3 regions of the Syntrophomonas sp. UBA1041 genome follow, and region 2 is predicted to be linked to each of the others. Evidence: predicted binding sites of a transcription regulator. Region 2 holds the regulator's gene; each other region holds the start of a gene.
The links. The regulator LexA, encoded in region 2, represses DNA repair genes until DNA is damaged. The targets are predictions, from matches to a motif close to CNAACANNTGTTNG.
Positions count from the first base shown of each region.

Region 1: the regulator LexA is predicted to act here: its motif matches at 4,863-4,876, upstream of uvrB (excinuclease ABC subunit UvrB).
Region 3: the regulator LexA is predicted to act here: its motif matches at 4,603-4,616, upstream of B2633_RS16210 (putative DNA modification/repair radical SAM protein).

Region 1 is NZ_DCEA01000091.1:18,456-25,584, reverse strand. Features, by position in the region: gene B2633_RS13355 (murein hydrolase activator EnvC family protein) at 1-911, shown strand, start outside; gene B2633_RS13350 (S41 family peptidase) at 1,539-2,696, shown strand; gene B2633_RS13345 (hypothetical protein) at 2,757-3,614, shown strand; gene B2633_RS13340 (P-loop NTPase fold protein) at 3,713-4,780, shown strand; gene uvrB (excinuclease ABC subunit UvrB) at 4,926-6,923, shown strand; gene uvrA (excinuclease ABC subunit UvrA) at 6,953-7,129, shown strand, end outside.
Region 2 is NZ_DCEA01000069.1:22,359-29,487, reverse strand. Features, by position in the region: gene B2633_RS10550 (AAA family ATPase) at 28-924, shown strand; gene B2633_RS10545 (hypothetical protein) at 1,020-1,496, opposite strand; gene B2633_RS10540 (helix-turn-helix transcriptional regulator) at 1,500-1,694, opposite strand; gene B2633_RS10535 (methionine gamma-lyase family protein) at 1,908-3,134, shown strand; gene B2633_RS10530 (DUF456 domain-containing protein) at 3,153-3,638, shown strand; gene glnA (type I glutamate--ammonia ligase) at 3,719-5,047, shown strand; gene lexA (transcriptional repressor LexA) at 5,113-5,724, opposite strand; gene B2633_RS10515 (tRNA 2-thiocytidine biosynthesis TtcA family protein) at 5,859-6,584, opposite strand; partial or broken gene B2633_RS10510 ((Fe-S)-binding protein) at 6,853-7,129, opposite strand, start outside.
Region 3 is NZ_DCEA01000107.1:146,277-153,405, forward strand. Features, by position in the region: gene B2633_RS16195 (heavy metal translocating P-type ATPase) at 1-1,100, shown strand, start outside; gene B2633_RS16200 (sulfite exporter TauE/SafE family protein) at 1,142-2,365, shown strand; gene B2633_RS16205 (TIGR03915 family putative DNA repair protein) at 2,390-3,208, opposite strand; gene B2633_RS16210 (putative DNA modification/repair radical SAM protein) at 3,237-4,466, opposite strand; gene B2633_RS16215 (cupin domain-containing protein) at 4,894-5,331, shown strand; gene B2633_RS16220 (RuBisCO large subunit C-terminal-like domain-containing protein) at 5,459-6,574, shown strand; gene B2633_RS16225 (ATPase) at 6,663-7,129, opposite strand, start outside.

The DNA of each region.
Region 1 (7,129 bases), on a different contig from region 2:
TTGAAGAAAAGATTAAAAGCCTGAATGATGATATCCAGCAGCTAGAAAAGGAAATTAGCCAGACCCAGAAGGATATCAGCCAGAAGGAGAAGGAACTTGACAAGCAGGTCGAAATTCTGGGGGAACGTCTGGTTTATGTCTATGAAGAAGGCGGACAGGCTTCTTATCTTGAGGTTCTATTGGCCTCGACTGATATCAAGGATTTTCTCACCCGCTACGATATGCTGAAATATGTCATCGAGGGTGATATGGAACTGATCGATTCCATTAATGATAAACGCCGTGAACTTGATCAGAAAAAGAGCGATTTGGAGGTCAAACAAAACCGCTTGGTTACAGCCCGGGAGGGCCAGCAAAGCCAAAAAGCATTGCTGGATGAACAGCAAAAGGAAAAGCAAACGGTGCTAAGTGAAGTCAACCAGGAGAAGGCCGCCTACGAGCAGGCTCTGTCTGAACTGGAAGCGGCTTCGCGGGAAGTCGAGGCCTTAATCCGCAGATCACAGTCGGGAGACCAATTAGGCACCGGAATCTTTACCTGGCCGACCCCGGGTTACTCGAGCATAACCTCGCCTTACGGGATGCGTTACCACCCCATATTGAAGACTCGCAGAATGCATACCGGAATGGATATAGGGGCGCCCATGAGTGCCAAAATAGTAGCGGCGGACAGCGGCACAGTGATTTTTTCCGGCTGGATGGGAGCCTATGGACAGGCCATAATAGTCGACCACGGTCAGGGGTTGTCGACTCTGTACGGCCACCTGAGCAGTCTTGGCGTAAGTAACGGCCAATCGGTTACCAAGGGTCAGAGCATCGGCAAAGTAGGCAGTACCGGTTGGAGCACCGGCCCTCATCTCCACTTTGAGGTGCGTATCAATGGACAACATACCGACCCGCGTAAGTATGTATAAGTGATCTGGGGCGGTATTTATTGAGACTTTTCATGACAAAAAAGTCGGCGTCACGGTAGAATAGCGTATTCAAGGACAGGGATTGCCTTGCCGGTTGAGAGCGCAAGACAATAACTGTCCTTTTATGTGTAAAAATTTATCAGGGTTTGCAACTGTGGTATTATTAATTCTGGGTATTTATACGGTGTGATGGCGCCCGGACATCTGCCCGGGTTTTGCCCCCGGCAGAGCGCAAGGGAGGGAAAGCGTTGCCAAGTGGGTAAGGCGGCGCGGCCAGTGTTTTCTGCTGCGGTAGTCTTTGCTATTGCCTATGTGATGATGTATTCTGGTTACAGTTCTTCAGGATCGACCCGGGCTTTAGTCATCAGGAGAATAACATGACATACATTTTGGCCGGTGTTATCTCTCCGGCCAAACTGCAGAATGCGGCGGCTGACATAGACGCCCTGGAACCGAATCCCAGGTGACCCGGGTTGCCTCGAAGCATCTGTAATATTTACTCTGGTAGCCGCTATCCTTACTTTTTATGTGGGCGTGAACACCGAAGCTGTTGATGCCAGCCCATTGAACCGGCAGGATAACATATTTGTATGCCAAGGATAATAGAATATTATTGGTGGTGACGATTTGAACAGAGAAAGAAATAACTGGTTACGGGGAATTAACATTTTTTTTAGCACCGTCGGTGTGGTGGTGGTTGTCTGCACGATTGCCCTCTTAGTGACCAGCAGTGCCGGTCTGAGTACACTATTCAGTGTCATCGGGCTGATCAAAACCGAGTCTTTATACCAGATCAATACTGCGCAGATGCTGGAAGGGGCCGGAGCAGGCATTGTTGAAGCCCTGGACGATCCATATTCCAGGTATCTCGACAGGCAGACCTATCAGGATCTCAAGGTCAAATTAGAAGCTAAATTTGGCGGCATCGGGGTCTATGTGGGGCAGGACAATCAAGGTCGTATCATGATCTATTCTCCCATCAGGGGGACTCCAGCCTATAAGGTAGGGGTCAAACACGGGGACATCATAGTGCGCATCAACGGTGAAAGCACCGTGAAGATGACCTCTGATGAAGCCGCCCAGCTGATGCGCGGCGACCCGGGGACGCAGTTGGAATTGGGGGTTTACCGGGAATCTGAAGGCAAGGAACTCAACTTTACCATAGTGCGTGAAATAATCAATGTGCCTTCGGTTGAGGACAAAATTCTTGACGAAGCCGCTGATATCGGCTACATCAGCTTAAATCAATTCCACGCCCAGTCGGCCAATGAACTGGCTACCAGTGTTGAAAAGCTGATGAGCGGAAACAAGGTGAAGGGCATAATTCTGGATTTGCGGGACAACGGCGGCGGAGATTTCAATGCCGCAATTGACATTGCCGGAATATTTCTGGATGGCAGCACGGTGGTAAGCGCTGCAGACAGCAAAGGCAATCAACAGGTCTACAAAGCCTCACCTGGCAAAGTGAATATTCCCCTGGTGGTCCTGGTGAATCATGACAGCGCCAGCGCCTCGGAAATACTGGCTGCGGCCCTGCAGGATAACCAGCGGGCTGATCTGGTGGGAGTTAAGACTTTCGGCAAAGGCCTGGTGCAAACCGTATTTCCCCTGCATGACGGCGGGGCTTTGAAATTGACCACTCAGAAGTATTATACCCCCAACGGCACAGACATCAATGAAGTCGGCATCACCCCTGATTACGAGGTGCAAAACGATCCCAACAACAGCCAGGATTTGCAACTGAATAAAGCCATAGAAGTGTTAAAGACGAAGCTGGAAAATTAATAAGAATCCTTAAATACTGGCCACCCCGGTTGACTCGTTGCGCCCAAAGGAGTGGACTGCTTGGATTCTGTCTTAAGCATCTGGTTGGAAATGGGGCGGGTATGGTTGCAAGCTATATCCTCGCCTCTTTTTATTTCCCTCTATCTTATTATGTTTTTTGTAATCAGCTGGTCTTATGGGCGAAAATCACCAGGATCCAACCAGCGTGAATTCATAAAGTCGGCGCTATTATCTGTCTTGATCGGCCTTGGTGCAGGATTCTTAGGCAGCGCCCTGCTGGTGGTAGTCGGAATCGATGTGCGCAATTTAAGCATCCTGGCCTTATGGCTGATTTCCCTGGGATTGGCCTTGGTTCATCCCCGCCTGATCTGCTTTTCCTATGCAGGCGGCCTATTGGCCCTGTTTTGCCTTTTGACTTCACGCTCAGTCAGCTGCGTTCCGCAGATAACGGGCCTAATAGCGATTCTCCACCTCATTGAAAGCGGTTTGATCCTGGTCGACGGCAGCACTCAGCCGGGCCGGGTTTGTTTCAAAAAACAGGGCCAGACCGTACAGGGTTTTAAACTGCAGCGGTTTTGGCCCTTGCTGCTGGTTATCAGCTGTACATCCGACAGCAGCATAGGCTATACTATGCCTTCCTGGTGGCCTTTGCTGCAATGCCATCCCCCTGCAGCTCAAGACAGTCTTTTTATCATGCTTCCGGTTCTGGCCATACTCGGTTATGGCGAAACGGTCACCAAAACCACCCCCCGCCTCACTGTGATGCGGTCTGCCCGCAATCTGGCCGTTTATAGCTTGATCCTGCTGGCGCTGTCCTTATCGGCCTCATCATACCCTTTGATGAGCTGGATAGCTGCCATATTTGCCCCGCTTGGCCATGAGATGCTGATCTGGCTGGGCACGCGGGGAGGCTCTTAGCCCTTTTGAAAACCGGCCATCCCGGGTGGCTACTTCATTAACCAATGGTTTACTTTTCGAATATACTATAGAAATCCAGCAGGGAAAGGGGTCTGGAATTGTTATATAAAGGCAAAATCAAGTATGTGCTGTCCAGTACATTTACCGACCAGGGTTATGTCAGCTGCCTGCCTGATTTACTGGCGGGAATAAAACGAGTCTATATCCTCAAGGGCGCTGCGGGAACGGGGAAAGCCACGTTTATTCGGCTGCTGGGGGAGTCTATGTCCTCATTAGGCTATGAGATGGAATACTGGATCTCGGCTGCGGATGCGGTCAACCCTGAAGGGATTTATTTTCCCCAGCTGGATACCGCGGTAGTTAACGGCAGCAGCCCGGTATCCATTGAACCGCATTATCCACATATCAGCGGGGATGTTATTAATCTGGGCGATTACCTGGATACTGCCCTGATTAAGGAACAGGCCCGGCAGATCATAAAGCATATCGATCAATGGGAACTGTCGAACCGGCAGGCCGAAATGCATCTTCAGTCGGCTGCCCTGGCCAAACAGGAGCTGAAGAAATCTGCTGCGGCCCATCTCAACATGCAGCAGCTTTATAGTCTGGTAGAGCAGATATACAGTGAAGCCACCCTACCGCGGCCCGGAGAGAGACATTTTTTTGCCAGTGCCATGACTGCGGAAGGGTACATCGATTATGTCGAAGAAATCAGCTCTGATTGCAAGCAGCGTTTTGTCTTGACGGGTCCGGCTGGCAGCGGCAAATCAACTATCCTGGCTGAAATCGCCAGAAAAGCAAAACAGCAGGGCAATAGCGTGGAATATTATTATTGCGGTTTGGAGGCGGATAGTTTGCTAATGATCATCCTTCCAGCCTTCAGCACTGCTGTAATTGATGGCGGCGGTCTGCAGCTGAATTTAAAACCGTGGGATAAAGTGATCAACACCGAAGCGGTACTGGACGATTTTGAGATCCTCAAGGAAGCGCAGGTGAGCAGCCTGGCCAACCACAATTATGAAGAACTGCTGTCCAAGGCTCAGGAAAAACTGGAAGAGGCTTACCGGGAATTAAAAGCTCTCAAACACCTCTACGCCAGCAAAATGAACTTTCAAGCCCTCAACCAGAGAAGGATGGCCTTGCTGGAGGAATTAATCCAAAGATGAGGCCGTAAATCCCAACCAACCCGTACTTTTTCATAGTAGAGGCGCCTGTCCCGGCGCCTCTATGCCCTCTTTATTATTGGGGCGAACATTTGTTATCATGGATTAGGAAAGGACAGGCGTAACTACTGAACTTAAGAGGTTAATAATGGAATTCAAGCTACATTCAACCTACCATGAGACCGGAGACCAGCCTCAGGCCATACAGGCTCTGGTCGAAGGGCTTAAGGCCCGGTATCCGGAACAGACCCTTTTGGGTGTGACCGGTTCGGGGAAGACCTTTACCATGGCCCGCATTATCGAGGAAGTGCAGCGGCCCGCCTTGATCATGGCTCCCAACAAGACCCTGGCGGGGCAGCTTTATGCCGAGTTCAAGCAGTTCTTTCCGGAAAATGCGGTGGAATACTTTATCAGCTATTACGATTATTACCAGCCTGAGGCCTACGTGCCCCACACTGATACCTATATCGAGAAAGACTCCTCCATAAACGATGAGATCGACAAACTGCGCCACTCTGCCACCGCGGCGGTTCTGGAACGGCGGGACGTCGTAGTTGTGGCCAGCGTATCCTGCATCTATGGCTTGGGGGCTCCGGATGATTACTATCGCATGGCCATATCACTCAGGCCGGGCATGGAGGCGCCGCGCGATACTATAATGCGGCGCCTGGTGGAAAATCATTATGAACGCAATGATTATTCCTTTAACCGCGGCAATTTCCGGGTGAGGGGCGATGTCATCGAGATATTCCCGGCCTCAGCCGGTGAGAGAGCCCTCAGGATAGAATTATTTGGCGATGAAGTCGACCGCATTATCGAGTTCAATCCCATAACCGGTGAGGTTTATGGCCGCAGGCTCCATACCATGATTTTCCCGGCCTCCCATTATGTGACCAGCCGCGAGCGCATGCTGGACACTGCGGAAGATATTAGACTGGAACTGGATGAGCAGGTGACCCGCTTTCAAAATGAAGGCAAACTCCTGGAGGCGCAGCGTATTGAGCAGCGCACCCGCTACGACCTGGAGATGATCAGGGAGATCGGCTACTGCAAGGGGATTGAAAACTATTCCCGCTATATTACGGGTAGAAAGTCAGGTGAACCCCCCTATACATTGATCGATTTCTTTCCCCGGGATTTTATATTGTTTATTGATGAGTCCCATATTTCCGTGCCGCAGATCAGGGGTATGTATGAAGGGGACCGGTCGCGCAAGCAGAATCTGGTGGAGTATGGATTCAGGCTGCCTTCAGCCCTGGATAACCGCCCCTTGAAATTCGCCGAGTTTCAGGCCAAGGTCAATCAAATCGTATATGTCAGTGCCACCCCGGGGGATTATGAAGTTGAGCGCAGCAGGCAGGTGGCGGAACAGATCATACGCCCCACCGGGCTGGTCGACCCGCTTGTGGAAATAAGGCCGACCGGGCACCAGATCGACGACCTGATGGAAAGGATAAGACAGACTGTAGGCCAGGGCTACCGGGTTCTGGTCACTACCCTGACCAAGCGCATGGCTGAAGACCTGTGCGACTACCTGGCAGACGCGGGGATAAGAGTTCGCTATATGCATTCCGACATCCAGGCCCTGGAACGCCTGGAGATACTGCGCGACCTGCGGGCGGGCGAATTCGACGTGCTGGTGGGAATCAACCTGTTGCGGGAAGGGCTGGATCTTCCCGAGGTCGCATTGGTTGCCATACTGGATGCGGACAAGGAAGGCTTTCTGCGTTCGGGGCGTTCGCTGATTCAGACCATTGGCCGGGCGGCCCGCAATGTGGAAGGACAGGTGATAATGTATGCCGACCGCATCACCCCTTCCATGCGGACCGCTATCGATGAGACCAACCGCCGCCGCGAAAAGCAGATAGCATTCAATCAAACCCACGGGATTACCCCGGAAACCATCCAAAAGGAGATCTATGCCTCCATCGAGGCTACCATTGCCGAGGCTCCGGCCCAATATGATGCGGCGCTGTTCTCCCATCTGGGCAAAGAGGAGCGGGTTAGGCTGGCCGGAGAGATGCAGGCCGAAATGATAAAAGCAGCTGAAAGCCTTGAATTCGAGCGGGCTGCCGAGCTCCGCGACATGATCAAGAAGCTCTTGGAGCCCCCGCGCAAGACCAAAAAGCGATCCCGCGGCCGTTAAAGAGGCCGCGATGCTGATAGGAGCATAAAGTGAAAGACTATATCTACGTAAAAGGCGCCCGTGAACATAATTTAAAGAATATCGACATTACAATTCCCCGCGATAAGCTGGTGATTTTCACCGGGGTGTCGGGATCAGGCAAATCCAGCCTGGCATTCGACACCATTTACAGTGAGGGCCAGCGCCGCTATGTGGAATCGCTCTCC
Region 2 (7,129 bases):
GGTACAACAGATAGGAGTAGTGATACAGTGCAAATATCAAAAAAGTTTAACAATCCCGAGGTCTTTCCGCAGCGGGCATCCAGCAATTTTTGCCCGGAAATTTTCGACCGTCCTTCCTTTAAAGAACTGGATAAATTGATCGGACTGATGGATGTAAAAAAAATGCTGGCCGAGATTACCGCTTTCAGTTTGATACAGATCAAACGCTCCGAGCAGAATCTCAAGTCACAGCCGGTGTCCCTGCATATGATATTCAAGGGCAATCCCGGTACGGGCAAAACCACGGTAGCGCGCATCCTGGGCAAGATTTTCAAAGATATCGGGCTGCTCGATAAAGGGCATCTGGTCGAGGTGGAGAGAGCCGACCTGGTAGGGGAGTATATCGGTCACACCGCGCAGAAAGCCAAGGAAAGCGTTCAAAAAGCCCTGGGCGGTATTCTATTTGTTGACGAGGCCTATACGCTGGCACAGGGTGGGGAAAAAGACTTTGGCAAAGAGGCCATCGCCACTATAGTGAAACAGATGGAGGACCACCGGGATAATCTGGTGGTGATACTGGCCGGGTACTGCAACGAAATGGATCATTTCGTGCGTTCCAATCCCGGCTTAAGATCAAGATTTCCGATACACATACATTTTAATGATTATCTCTGTGAAGAACTTTTCCAAATAGCCCTGCACCTTTACGCCGAGAGGGAGTATGCACTAAGCAGCGCCGGCCGTTGGAAGTTGAAGCATATCCTGACCGAGTTTACCAGCCACAGGCATCCCCACAGCGGCAATGCCCGCTTTGTGCGCAATCTCACCGAAAAATCAATTCGCCGCCAGGCCTTGCGCATCATAGACAAGACCCATTTGACCCGCAAAGACTTGACCACCATTGAGGATGTTGATTTGCCGGAACTTGCGGACCTCAAAACCTGATCATGGCAAAACACTGCATAGGCGTGATGATCGAGTCGACGGACCGGTGTGTTCTTGCGGCTGAAAGCCAGACTGGCGGGCTTGATCATTCCACATCATTCGTTCTCTTCATGAATCGCCTGCTCTTTTCGAAGTGATGCTGCAGTCAATATTCCCTGAGAGATGAGGGAAAGCATCAAAATCAGCAGCAGAATCCACCATCCGACAGACTCAAAGATGTCCTCCGGAACTATTAGGGTGTACCCCATATAGGCAAGAAACAACGCTGCCTGCACAATTTTATGCGCTCTGGCATCCGCCTCATTTTTCAAGGCGTTCAGCCTTTCATCATTCTCATTGATAATAATTGCTTTCATGGTTTGGGGGTTGTTCCGTATCCTGGTCAGCTTGAGGTAATAAAAGAAAGACACTGTCAAGGGGATGAAAGACAATCCGACCACCGACCGGTTGTTTGCTATGATGCGAGCATCTGTCCAGGCAAAGGCTATTCCCACTGCCAACAGAGCCATTCCCACAATCAGGGCTGCATACATAATGATTCTGGCTTCTTTAACGATCCTATCGGTATTCATTAATCAATCCTCCCAAAAAAGTTGATCCAGGGTTTTGTTCAAGGCCCTGCAGATTTCAACACATAATTTCAAACTGGGATTATACTTACCCGACTCAATCAAATGAATGGTCTGCCTGGTGACTCCTACTATTTCCGCAAGCTGTTCTTGAGACAAGTCCAATTCAACTCTGGCCATTTTTATTTTTTTGTTTTTCAAAAGCATCATCTCCTGACATCATTATAATTAATATATTACATAAAGTAAAATATATTTTGCTTTATGTAATATATTTTTTGCACGACGCCTCGCTTCCCAGATGAAACACCACATGTCAAACGAATTGTGGTTCTTCACCAGGCCCGTGTATAATATGAAGGGTAGATGCACTACAAAAGACGGAAAGTGAGGCCGCAATCATTGGCGGATGCCATGGAAGCTGTAAGAAAAGCCGAAAGCTTGGTTTATCCACAGTTTAGACTATTTGAAGATAATGCCTATATTAATGGAGAGCGGGTGCTGAAGGCCTTTCAGCAAGCCCGGGTGCGGGAGCATCATTTTTATGGTTCTACCGGCTACGGCTATGGAGATACCGGCCGTGCAGCATTAGAAAGGGTTTATGCCGAGGTTTTTCAGGCCGAGGATGCCCTGGTGCGCCCGCAGATCGTATCCGGCACCCATGCCATAACAGCTTGCTTGTTCGCGCTGCTGCAGCCGGGGGATGGATTGCTCAGCATCAGCGGCAGGCCCTATGACACCCTGTTAAACATTATTGACGGAGGCCCTGAGCGCAAAGGCACTTTAATGAAGAAGGGCATCCTTTATAAGGAGATACCCCTAACCCGAGCCGGGCTGCCGGATGAAAAGTCTATTAAAGAGGCGGTGGACCGGAATACCAAACTGGTGTTGATCCAGCGTTCCCGCGGCTACAGCCTGCGCCCGGCCATCCCGGTCCAAGGGATTAAACGCCTGGTTGAATTGGTGAAAGGGCAAAAGCCTGACTGCATTGTTCTGGTGGACAACTGTTACGGGGAGTTTGTCGAGCAGCAAGAACCCTGCCAGGCGGGAGCTGATCTGGTGGCAGGCTCCTTGATCAAGAACCCCGGCGGGGGACTGGCCCCTAACGGTGGTTATATCGCGGGACGGGCCCCACTGATCGAGTCCATCGCTTATTACCTTACCGCACCCGGACTGGGCAAGGAAATGGGCTCCAGCCTGGTTGATAAGCGCTGGTTTTTTCAGGGCCTGTTTATGGCTCCGCATACGGTGTTGCAGGCACTGAAGGGGGCGGTTTTATTGGCTGCCCTGTTCGAAGAGGCGGGCTACCGGGTAGAGCCCGGATGGAGTGAGCCCCGGGCTGATATCATACAGTCCATCTGTTTCGATCATATAGACCAGCTGCAGCGCTGCTGTCAGGTGGTGCAGAATTGCTCGCCGGTAGACAGTGATGTGCAGTTGGAATTTGCCCATCTTCCGGGCTATGATGTTCCAGTGATAATGGCAGCGGGCACTTTTGTACAGGGATCTTCAATTGAATTCTCCTGTGATGCCCCGGCCAGAAAGCCCTACTGTGCCTATGTGCAGGGGGGGTTAACCTATGAACACTGTCGTTATGCGGCGGCTCAACTGATTCGGGCATTAAGGCCGCCAGCTGATTGACCTTTAGGAGGTGTATTGATGATGACCGATACTCTGGTGCTGGTTCTGGCGGTGCTTTTAATGCTGGCGGGACTGGTGGGAGTTATTGTTCCATTGATTCCAGGTATACCCCTGATTTTAGGCATCATTGTGGCTTATGGCTGGTATGAAGGCTTTGAGGTTATCAACGTGGCATATATCGCTATGATGGGTGGAATCACCTTGTTGTCGGTAGTCGTCGACTATCTGTCAACTACTCTGGGAGCTAAATATTCGGGCTCCACCCGGGCCGGAGTATGGGGCGCTTTTATCGGCACTTTTGTAGGACTGTTTATTTTTCCTCCCCTGGGATTGTTGATAGGACCCTGGGTTGGAGCCATGCTGGGGGAGTACCTCAGTGTAAACGACATAAACAAGGCTGTGAAAGCCGGATTCGGCACTGTGATAGGATTGTTCTCGGGACTGTTTTTTAATCTTCTATTAGGGATAATAATGGTAGTCTCGTTTTTGGTTAGAGTTATATAGTATACATGCCGCGGAGCGGTTTACTGCCGCAGACAGGTGTGGTATGCTAGGACTTTGAGAACGCTAACAGGAGGCTTATTATGGATAAGAGCACCATTATGAAAATCGCCGCGGACGAGAATGTTAAATTCATCCGGCTGCAATTCACCGACATCCTTGGAGTGATGAAGGCTATCTCCATTACTGAAGATCAACTGGAGAAAGCCCTGGATGGGGAATTGATGTTTGACGGTTCATCTATAGAAGGTTTTGTGCGTATTGAAGAATCTGATATGTATCTTAAGCCGGACTTGGATACTTTTCTGATTTTACCCTGGTCCAATCCCAACTCTGATGCCAAAACGGCGCGTTTGATCTGTGACATCTATGACTCGGATAATCAGCCCTTTCACGGTTCACCGCGCCAGGCCTTGAAGAATATGCTCAAAGAGGCTGCTGAGATGGGTTATTCCATGCAGGTGGGGCCGGAACCCGAATTTTTCATGTTCCACCTGGACGAAGACGGCACCCCCACATTGAAGACCAATGACAAGGCCAGTTATTTCGACCTTCCCCCGGTTGACAAGGGTGAGAACGCCCGCCGGGACATGGTGGAGACCCTGCAGAGCATAGGCTTTGAGATCGAAGCCGCTCACCACGAGGTAGCGCCGGGGCAGCATGAGATAGATTTCAAATACCAGGACGCCTTGAAAACGGCTGATAATATCGTCACCTTCCGTATAGTGGTGCGAACCGTGGCTCAACAACACGGCATGCATGCCACTTTCATGCCTAAACCGCTTTTCGGTGTAGCCGGTTCAGGGATGCACCTGCATATTTCACTTTTTAAAGATGGGAAAAACGCTTTTTACAATGCCGACGATCCGGCTGGGCTGAGCGATGCCTGCCGATATTTTATCGCCGGGGTGATGAAGCATTCCCGGGCTATCACCGCCATCACCAATCCTACCGTAAATTCGTACAAAAGGCTGGTGCCGGGATATGAGGCTCCGGTATATATCGCCTGGTCTTACCGCAACCGCAGTCCCTTAATCCGCATCCCGGCCCGGCGGGGGATAGGTACCCGCATCGAAGTGCGCAGCCCCGACCCCACCTGCAATCCCTACCTGGGTCTGGCAGTGATTTTAAAGGCCGGTCTGGAAGGGATAAAAAACCGGGAAGAACCTCTGCCGCCTGTAGACAAAAACATATATGAGATGAACCTGGCGGATAGAAAACTCAACAATATCGAATCGCTGCCAGAGAATCTCTATGAAGCCATATCTGAGCTGAACCGCGACGAGGTGATCCAGCAGGCCCTGGGGCGTCATATTCACTCGCGCTTCTGTTATGCCAAGATTAAAGAATGGGAAACTTACAGTTCGCGGGTCTACGAGTGGGAAATCGAGGAGTATCTGGAGAAATTCTAGCAGAGGATAGTTGGGAACGGGTGACCCTTGGAAACCCCAGGTGTCACCCGTCTTTATTTGTCACCCTACATACGGCGCAACAGGCCCGCTACTTTGCCTGCTATTACGGCATGCGGAACTATGATAGGCTGCATGGTCCGGTTCTCCGGGCGCAGCTCCACATAACCATCATGCTTGAACAGCCTTTTTACCGTAGCCTCATCTTCCAACAAGGCCACCACGATCTCGCCGTTGCTGGCATCGGCTTGCTGACGGACAATCAGATAATCTCCGTCAAGAATACCGGCATCGACCATGCTGTCGCCCCTGACCTGTAAAAGGAAGTGCTGGCCGCTGCCGATCAACTCCATGGGTACCGGTATGAAAGCATCTATGTTCTGCTCGGCCAGAATCGGGACACCGGCTGCCACCTGTCCGATCAAGGGCAGTGATACTATCTGGGTGAGACTCTGTTCTTCCTGGGTCGGCACCGGAATAATAGCACGTGGTTTAGTAGGATCCTTGCGCAGATAGCCTTTTTCCTCCAACTGTACCAGATGGGCATGCACCGTTGAACTGGATTTCAAGCCAACCGCCTGGCCGATTTCACGCACCGAGGGAGGATATCCGGTATTCTTAATCTGGTTTCTGATGTAACCCAAAATCTGCTCTTGACGGGGTGTTAAATCCTCAGGCACTGGGAATCCCTCCCATCATGTTTGTCAACATTATAGCATACCCCGGCTGATAAAAACACATGTTCGCATGTATTTAACCGGCTGCGGGGAACTGATAAAATGGCTTTGGTCGTTTGTCACTGCCGACAGCCCGCCTATACAGACCAAAAACAATCGGGGGCGGCGTTTTCCAGACTTGACAAAAAACGTTGTCTGGCACCAGGGAACTGGGCTTCAATGATGTCCAACACCTGTTTGACTTCATCCCGCTTGGTCTGCCCGCTGGCCGGGCAGCGCGAAGCCATCACCGGCAGCTTAAGGGAGGCCGCGCATTTCTCAATATCCGCTTCGGCAACATAAACCAAGGGGCGAATAAGGGTAACATCCATTCGATCCAGGTAGGTTCTGGGCTTAAAGACATGGAATCGCCCTTCAAAAAGCATTGATAAAAAGAAGGTATGAACCGCATCATCCATGTGATGGCCTAAAGAAACCTTATTGCAGCCGATATCCCTGGCGATGCGGTTTAAGGCGCCGCGGCGCAGATTGGCGCACAGCGCGCAGGGGTTTTTTTCCCGTCTGTTTTCGAAAACGATACGGCCTATATGGGTGTGCTCCACCCACAATTCCAAACCCAATGATTCGCAATAATCGGCGACAGCCTGATGGTCCTCGCCCCAGCCCATATCCAGCATCACTGGAGAGATGGAGAAGTTCACCGGAGTGTATTTCTGCACCAGCGTGAGGAAGTACAGCATGGTCAAACTATCTTTGCCCCCGGAAATTCCGGCCAGAATTCGATCACCCTCCTCGATCAGGTTGTACTTCAGGCTGGCGTCGCGCACCTGTTTAAACATATGTTTAATCCGTCGCTGGCTCAATTGGCGGCACTCCCATTCCTGCAAATGGCAAAAGTTAAGCAAACACTTCTGCTGTCAAATATCCAACAACTCGTTTTTCCAGCTCGCTCTCCGGTGTTGATCATGTGCCGATCAAGCGAATAGCAAAGCAGTTTCCTGTTATGAAGCGAGTAAACTTGATAAAATGAATCATTGGCCTCAAATCTCTTTCATTACCATTAATTATATCCTAATATTACCAATATAAAAGCCTGGTTGGGTTAACAACCAGGCCGGACTCGTAATGGTTCTATACTGCGGCCGGAGCCGGTTCATAAGCTCGATTCAGCAATACCACGGGGTGCAGAACCTCGGCATTCCAATTGCTGCGCTTGCAGCCGAAGTTGAGCTGCATTATGCAGCTGGGGCAGCAGGTGGCCAGGATGTCAGCCCCGGTGGATGCCGCGTTGGACATCTTTTTGTCCAGGATTTGCATGGAAAGCTGGTGATGGGTGACCGAATAGGTTCCAGACCCGCCGCAGCAACTGGCTGCATGGGGCATTTCCACCAGCTCCACCCCGGGGATG
Region 3 (7,129 bases), on a different contig from region 2:
TCGTAGCTGCCGTATCGGTTCTGGTCATATCCTGCCCCTGCGCTCTGGGCCTGGCCACCCCCACCGCCATCATGGTGGGAATGGGGAAGGGAGCCCAAAACGGGATCTTAATAAAAAACGGTGAAGTACTGGAGAATGTATGCAAAATAAATACGGTCCTGCTGGACAAAACAGGCACCATTACCACTGGTAAACTGGCGGTAAGTGATCTGCTTTTGATTGCCGGGGACGATGAGGAATTTAGTGAAAGCAGCATCTGGGAAATCGCTGCTATGGCGGAAAAAAAATCGGAGCATCCCCTAGGAACCGCCATATACCAAAAATATAAGCGCTTCTTCTCCCGGGAGGCCGCAGAGTCCCGGCGCTTTGAAGCTATTCCCGGTCAGGGCATTTATGCGCAGGGCCTGGGAAGGACCGTTTTAATCGGCACCCGGAAGTTGATGGAAGATCGCGGCGTAGCCATAGATCATGCCAAGAACCTGCTTATCCCTTTGCAAAATGCAGGCAAGACCTTCAGTTATGTGGCTGTCGACGGAAAACTGACCGCCATTATAGCCTTTACGGATGAAATTCGGGCCCATTCCCAGGAAGCGGTGGCCCGGATGAGCAAAATGGGGCTGGAAGTGTATATGCTGACCGGCGACAATACCCAAACCGCCATGGCCATCGCCGAGCGGGTGGGCATAAAAAATGTTCTGGCGGAAGTATTGCCGGATAAAAAGGCACAAGCCGTTGAAAGTCTTAAAAAACAGGGGAAAAAGGTGGCTATGGTCGGAGACGGGATCAACGACGCCCCGGCCCTGGCGGCGGCGGATATCGGCATAGCGGTGGGAACCGGAACGGATGTGGCCATTGAAACCGGCGATATTGTACTGTTAAAAGATGATTTAACGGCGGTTCCGGCTGCAATTCAACTGTCTTTTGCTACCATGCGCACCATCAAGCAGAACCTGTTTTGGGCGTTTATTTACAATATTATCGGCATCCCCATCGCCGCCGCCGGGTATTTGAATCCAGTCGTAGCCGCGGCCGCCATGGCCTTAAGCTCTATATCGGTGCTGTTAAACTCCCTGCGCCTCAAAGGTTTTAGATTGAATTGACGACCCTGCATTCAGCCGGGGTGACTTATGGAGGTGGTTTTATGTCTGACGAAATGGGCTATGAAGTAGAAAGCGGGCATGGCGGAGTCGATCCCCAACCGGGCGGCAGTTGGAGAATGGTGAGAAGGTTGTTGGCCGGGGTGGTGGTTCTGGCCGGGCTCTATTTTGTTTTGCAGCGCTGGCTTCATTTCGATCTCTGGCAGTTTTTGAAAGATTTGTATATGCTGAAATACTTTTCCCAGCTGGGGAAAGACGCCAGCTATGGCCTGTTGTTTGCATTGGGCGTACTGACCTCTTTTCACTGCATCGGCATGTGCGGCGGCATCACCCTTTCCCAGACCGTTCGCTATAAACAAGATGATATACAGAAATCCTATGCCTGGCTGCTGCCCGCAGTGAAATACAACGGAGGAAGAGTCATCGCTTACACCCTGGTGGGAGCCGTGGTGGGCGGACTGGGGCAGGTGATCAGCTTTTCCGGCGTATGGAAAGGCATCATCCCCTTGCTGGGCGGCCTTTTTATGATTGTTATGGGGATTCATTTGCTGGATATTTTTCCTTTTTTACGCAGACTCACGATCCCCATGCCCAAATTCGCCGCCCGCAAGGTGCTGGCCAATCAAGATCACGGCCCCTTTTACATTGGCTTGCTGACCGGGCTCATGCCCTGCGGGCCTTTGCAGATTGTTCAATTATATGCTTTGAGTACGCGCAGTGTGGTTTTCGGTGCCCTGTCCATGTTCGTCTTTTCCCTGGGAACCGTCCCCTTGTTATTCTCCCTGGGCGCGGTCAATTCTTTGGTGAATAAAAACAGGATCAATGCCATCCTCAAAGCCAGTGCGGCACTGGTGGTGGTTCTGGGCCTGGTCATGGTGGGGAGGGGATTGTCCCTGTCAGGCGTTATGATACACCTACCCTCTATATTGCATTCGCAAAGCATCACGGTCGAGGGAGAAGCGGCTGTAGCCAGGATCGAGGGTCCTGTTCAAACTGTGACCATATCCCTGAAGCCAGACCGCTTTGTACCCCTGGTGGTGCAAAAAGGAATTCCGGTCCACTGGATCATTCAGGTGGACGCCGAAAATCTAAACGAATGCAATAAGGCCATTCATATTCCCAAGTTTGCCATCGACCGGGAATTTTCTCCGGGCCAGAACCTGGTGGAATTTACCCCCCTGGAAAGCGGGGAATTCGTTTATACTTGCTGGATGGGGATGATCAAAAGCAAAATCATAGTAGTGGACGACCTGGCAGTTGGTTTTTAAGGTTGCTGGTCGACAACCCCCTTTTTATTCACGCCGTATCAAAGGCAATGCAGCATTTTCCGCAAGGCGGAAACCATTCCGGCTTGCTTGAAATTCGACCAGGTGCTGGCGATAGCGATGGGGGATGAACTGGGCTTGCAGGCGGGGATTGCGCCGGGAATTGATGCTGATTTCAGTAAAATAAAGCTTCCAAAGCTCCTGGTAGCCGTCTTCTTCCGGCAGGAAGGATGCCGGGACAGTGTCTAAATCAATCAGATACCACCGGCGTTGCGGGTACGGCTTTTTTTCGGGGCTGGTTTGCCCGTCGTAAACAATGGCCCCATTTCTTTTTTGGTCGTGAATGACCCAGCGTTCGCCGGCCAGGCGTTCCGCGAAATGATCGGCGATCAGGGGAAGAATATCATGATCGGGAGCCAGGCTGGCGTATAAAAACTTACCCTGGTCGGCGAAGCGCAGCAATCCTAAGAAACGGTGAACTTCCCGGGTGACCTGGCAGGCTATTTTATGCAACGGATGGACCTGGGGATGAGAATGGTAAAAATCTATTTTGGAACCCATGCGAAAGCCTAAACGGAGATAGTTTAGAATGATGTTCTCTTTGCCGGGGCAGGAAGAAAGGAAAGCATAATAGACCCGGGCCAAAGCAGCCTCCGATATTTTTTCCTCTATGGCCTTGTATACCCGGGCGGCATAATCGGGATTGCTGCACACCAGTCCGCTCTCGACCAACAGGGAGGGCTGGTAAGATTCCCGGGCATAGATGCCGTCCGCGGCTTCCTGGTAATAATGATAATAAATACAGGTCAAAAGGCCGTCAAAGCTGCCGTCGTATAAATAATCCACAGCCTTCCTCCTTTATGCAGAATAAAAATTAAAACAGGGTCAACTGCTGCGCCGATGGAGCCGGGGGAAGGATGCTGCGGCGAATTGTTAACGGATCAAAGGGCCGGCTGCCGGCATAAACCCCTTTGCAGGTGATGAAATGCCGGGCTCGTTTGTAAGCCACGCCCAGGGTTTTTAACTGGTCAGCGGAAAGGGCCGCCAGGCGCCGCTGGGTCAGGATGCGCCAGGCTGACTTGAGCCCGATGCCTGGAACCCGGAGCAATTCTTCGTAAGCAGCCCGGTTGATTTCCAGAGGGAAAAATTCCGGGTGGCGCAGCGCCCAGGCCATTTTGGGATCTATTTCGGTCTCCAGCTGAGGGTGGACCGGATCGACGATCTCCTCGACTTGAAAATGATAGTAGCGCAGCAGCCAGTCCGACTGGTAAAGGCGGTGCTCCCGCAAAAGCGGCGGGGCGGTGGCCAGGGCCGGCAGATGGGAGTCTTGATTGACCGGAACATAGGCCGAAAAATATACGCGCTTCAGGCCGAAAGCCCGGTACAGGGCCTGGGTAGTATGCAGGATAGTCAGGTCGCTGTCCTGGCTGGCCCCGACAATCATCTGGGTGGATTGACCGGCGGGTGCAAATCTGGGAGCATGACGAAATCGTTTGCGCTCCTCCTTATGGATCAGGATTTGATCCCGGACCTGCTGCATGGGTGTATAGAGCATAGGGAGGGACTTTTGCGGCGCCAGGAGGCGCAGGCTTTGTTCGCTGGGCTGTTCTATATTGACGCTCATGCGGTCGGCCAGCAGTCCGGCCTGCTGGATCAGGACCGGGTCGGCGCCGGGGATGATTTTTACATGGATATAACCGTGAAATTCATATTCCTGGCGGAGCAAGGTCAGGATCCGGACCATCTTTTCCATGGTATGGTGGGGTGAAACCTCCACCGCCGCGCTGAGAAACAGGCCTTCGATATAATTGCGCCGGTAGAACTGAAGGGTCAGATCGGCAATTTCCCGGGCGGTAAAGCTGGCCCGGGGTATGTTGTTGGAGCGGCGGTTCACGCAGTAACGGCAGTCGTAAATGCAGTCATTGCTGACCAGGACCTTCAATAAAGAAATGCAGCGCCCGTCGTCGGACCAGGAATGGCAGATGCCGAAGGATTTGGCGTTGCCTATTCCGCCTTCATTTTTCCGGGACACCCCGCTGGAAGCGCAGGCAACATCGTACCTGGCGGCGCCGGTTAAAATGGCCAGCTTGGCCATGGTATCCATATGACTCACCCCACAAGACATTTTTTACGTTTAGCTTTAGGCCGGATATCTTGCCCCGGGCATAAGCAGAGGCAAAGCCTTCCGAGAACATATGTTCTTGAAGATGATTTCAGTATACCATATAAAACGACTTAAGCAAACATATGTTCTAATCATCCTCAAAGGAGAAAATTATGACAGCCGCATTTCAAACAAATACAGCCGTTTGCCGCTCATTGACAGAGGCTTTTAAATTCTATATACTCAAAGATGAGTAAACATACATAAATACTAGGCATTAACCGGGGAGCGGTTCTGAATATCGCAGTAAAGACAGGCAAGGTTCTTTATTTTCGTCTGCAAGGCAGGAGTTTAAGCAATTCCCGCTAATAGAAATAATACCAGGGATGTCATAAGGCATCACAGAAAATCGGAGAGGGGAAAGGATATGCTGATCCGGCATTTGCGAGACTATCAATGGGAAAACATTGCGGTTCTTCCTTATAAGGAGGAAGGCCATCATTATAAACGCATCACGAAGCAGATTCTATCTGAAGAGCTGGCGGATATTCCCTGTCAACTACGCTATTTTGAAATTGCCCCGGAAGGATATTCCACATTAGAACATCATGAACATGCCCATCTGGTCATCATTTTTAGAGGAGCAGGGGAGGCCCTTGTAGGCGACAAGGTTTTTCCCGTGCAGGAAAAAGACGTCATAACCATCCCGGCTCATACCTGGCACCAATTTCGGGCCAGCCAAGGGACGCCTTTTGGCTTTCTTTGCCTGGTCAACGTTGAGCGCGACAAGCCGGTTCTGCCGTCGCCGGAAGATATGGAACGCTTGCGCCGGGACCCTGATGTAGCCGCATTTATAAGGAGTTGAATTTAGTGAAGCCAGAGCGCAGTTTCGGGTTTGATACGCGTATGGCGCATGCCGGCCACAAATGGGCTAGAGTTAGCCTTTATCCATATTGTCCCGGCCACATTAAATTCCAGCGGAGGCATTGATTATGGAAAGATTCTCTATCGTATATCGTTTGGCGGGAAGCGAAACCGATGCCTATAGCAAGGCCGAAGATATCTGCCTGGAGCAGACCGTGGAATTCCCGGGGGAATTGGTGCCCGAGGGGGTTATCCGGGAGCATATCGTGGGACGGATAGAAGATTTCCAACCGGAGGCAGCGGACAGCTACAGAGTCACGGTCAGCTTTGCGATAGAAACCGCCGCCCGGGAACTGACCCAGCTTTTAAACGTGATCTTTGGCAACATCAGCATCAAGCCCGGTTATCGGGTAGAAGAAATCAGATTGCCCGAATCCATAACTAAAGCTTACCGGGGACCCAGATTCGGCAAGAGGGGATTGAGAGAGCGGTTGAATGTGGCTGAGCGTCCTTTGCTTTTTTCGGCTCTCAAGCCCATGGGGCTGTCTGCTGAGGACTTGGCCCGCCTGGCCTATCAGCTGGCCCTGGGAGGGATAGACATCATCAAAGACGACCACGGCCTCACCAACCAGGACTATGCCCCTTTTCACGAAAGAGTTCAACTCTGTGCCCGAGCCGTAGAACGCGCCAACCGGGAAACCGGACAACAGTGTATCTATGTAGCCAACGTTACCGCACCTTATGGTGAAGTGGCTCAACGCGCCAGCTTTGCCCGGGACTGTGGCGCCGGGGGGCTGTTGGTCGCACCCGGCCTGGTGGGATTTGACACCATGCGCAGCCTGGCGGAGGATGACAGACTGGGTCTGCCTATTTTCAGTCATCCCGCTCTGCTGGGAAGCTATGTTTTAAGTCCGCAGCATGGCCTCTCTCATTTCGCTTTATTCGGACAAATCACACGCCTGGCCGGAGCCGACGGAAGCATCTATCCCAATTTTGGCGGGCGTTTTTCTTTCAGCCGGGAAGAGTGCAGAAGCATTGTTCAGGGAACCTCGGTTTCCATGGGGCATCTGAAAACAATTTTTCCCTGTCCCGGCGGAGGGATGAGCATCGGCAGCATACCCGACATGATCCGGGTATATGGCTCAGATGTTATTTTCCTGGTAGGCGGAGGACTGTTCAAACACGGACCCGATATCGTGGAGAACTGCAGGTATTTTCGCAGCCTGGTGGAGGGAGTTTCCTGATGCCCTGTCAAGCTGCGAAATGTCTGACTCGATAATCCACACCGATAGGGAGCTTGATAAATATCCGGGCTGGATATTCTCGGATTCCTTATAATCCCAGTAGTTTTCGCAGCGCGGATTCGGGCCAATGGCTGTTTGGAAAAACTTCAGAATATGCGTTTTCTTTGCTGAAAATCAAGGAAGGTATATCTGTGTTGTCATAAACCAGAATCTTGTCGCATACATGAATCAGTTGCGGCAGAAGAGCCAGCGCACGATGATAGCGCGCCCGGATTTTGTCCTCCGGCACATTATGACCGCCGGCTGCATAACGCGCCCTGACCCGGGCAACATTTATATTCTCGTCGCAAGTCAGGATATAAACACATTGTATTTCATATCCGAGTGCTTTGGCTTTTTGTAATAATAATAGATTTCTTTCAGTGGATAAAACTGTTTCAAATGAAAAATCGACACCGCTGTTGAGAAGTTTATTGCGAAGCGACTCAGCATGCTGGGCGGCTTCAAGGTCGGTTATATCGTACTCCTTTTTCAGGTCGTCTGCGTTGATATAGG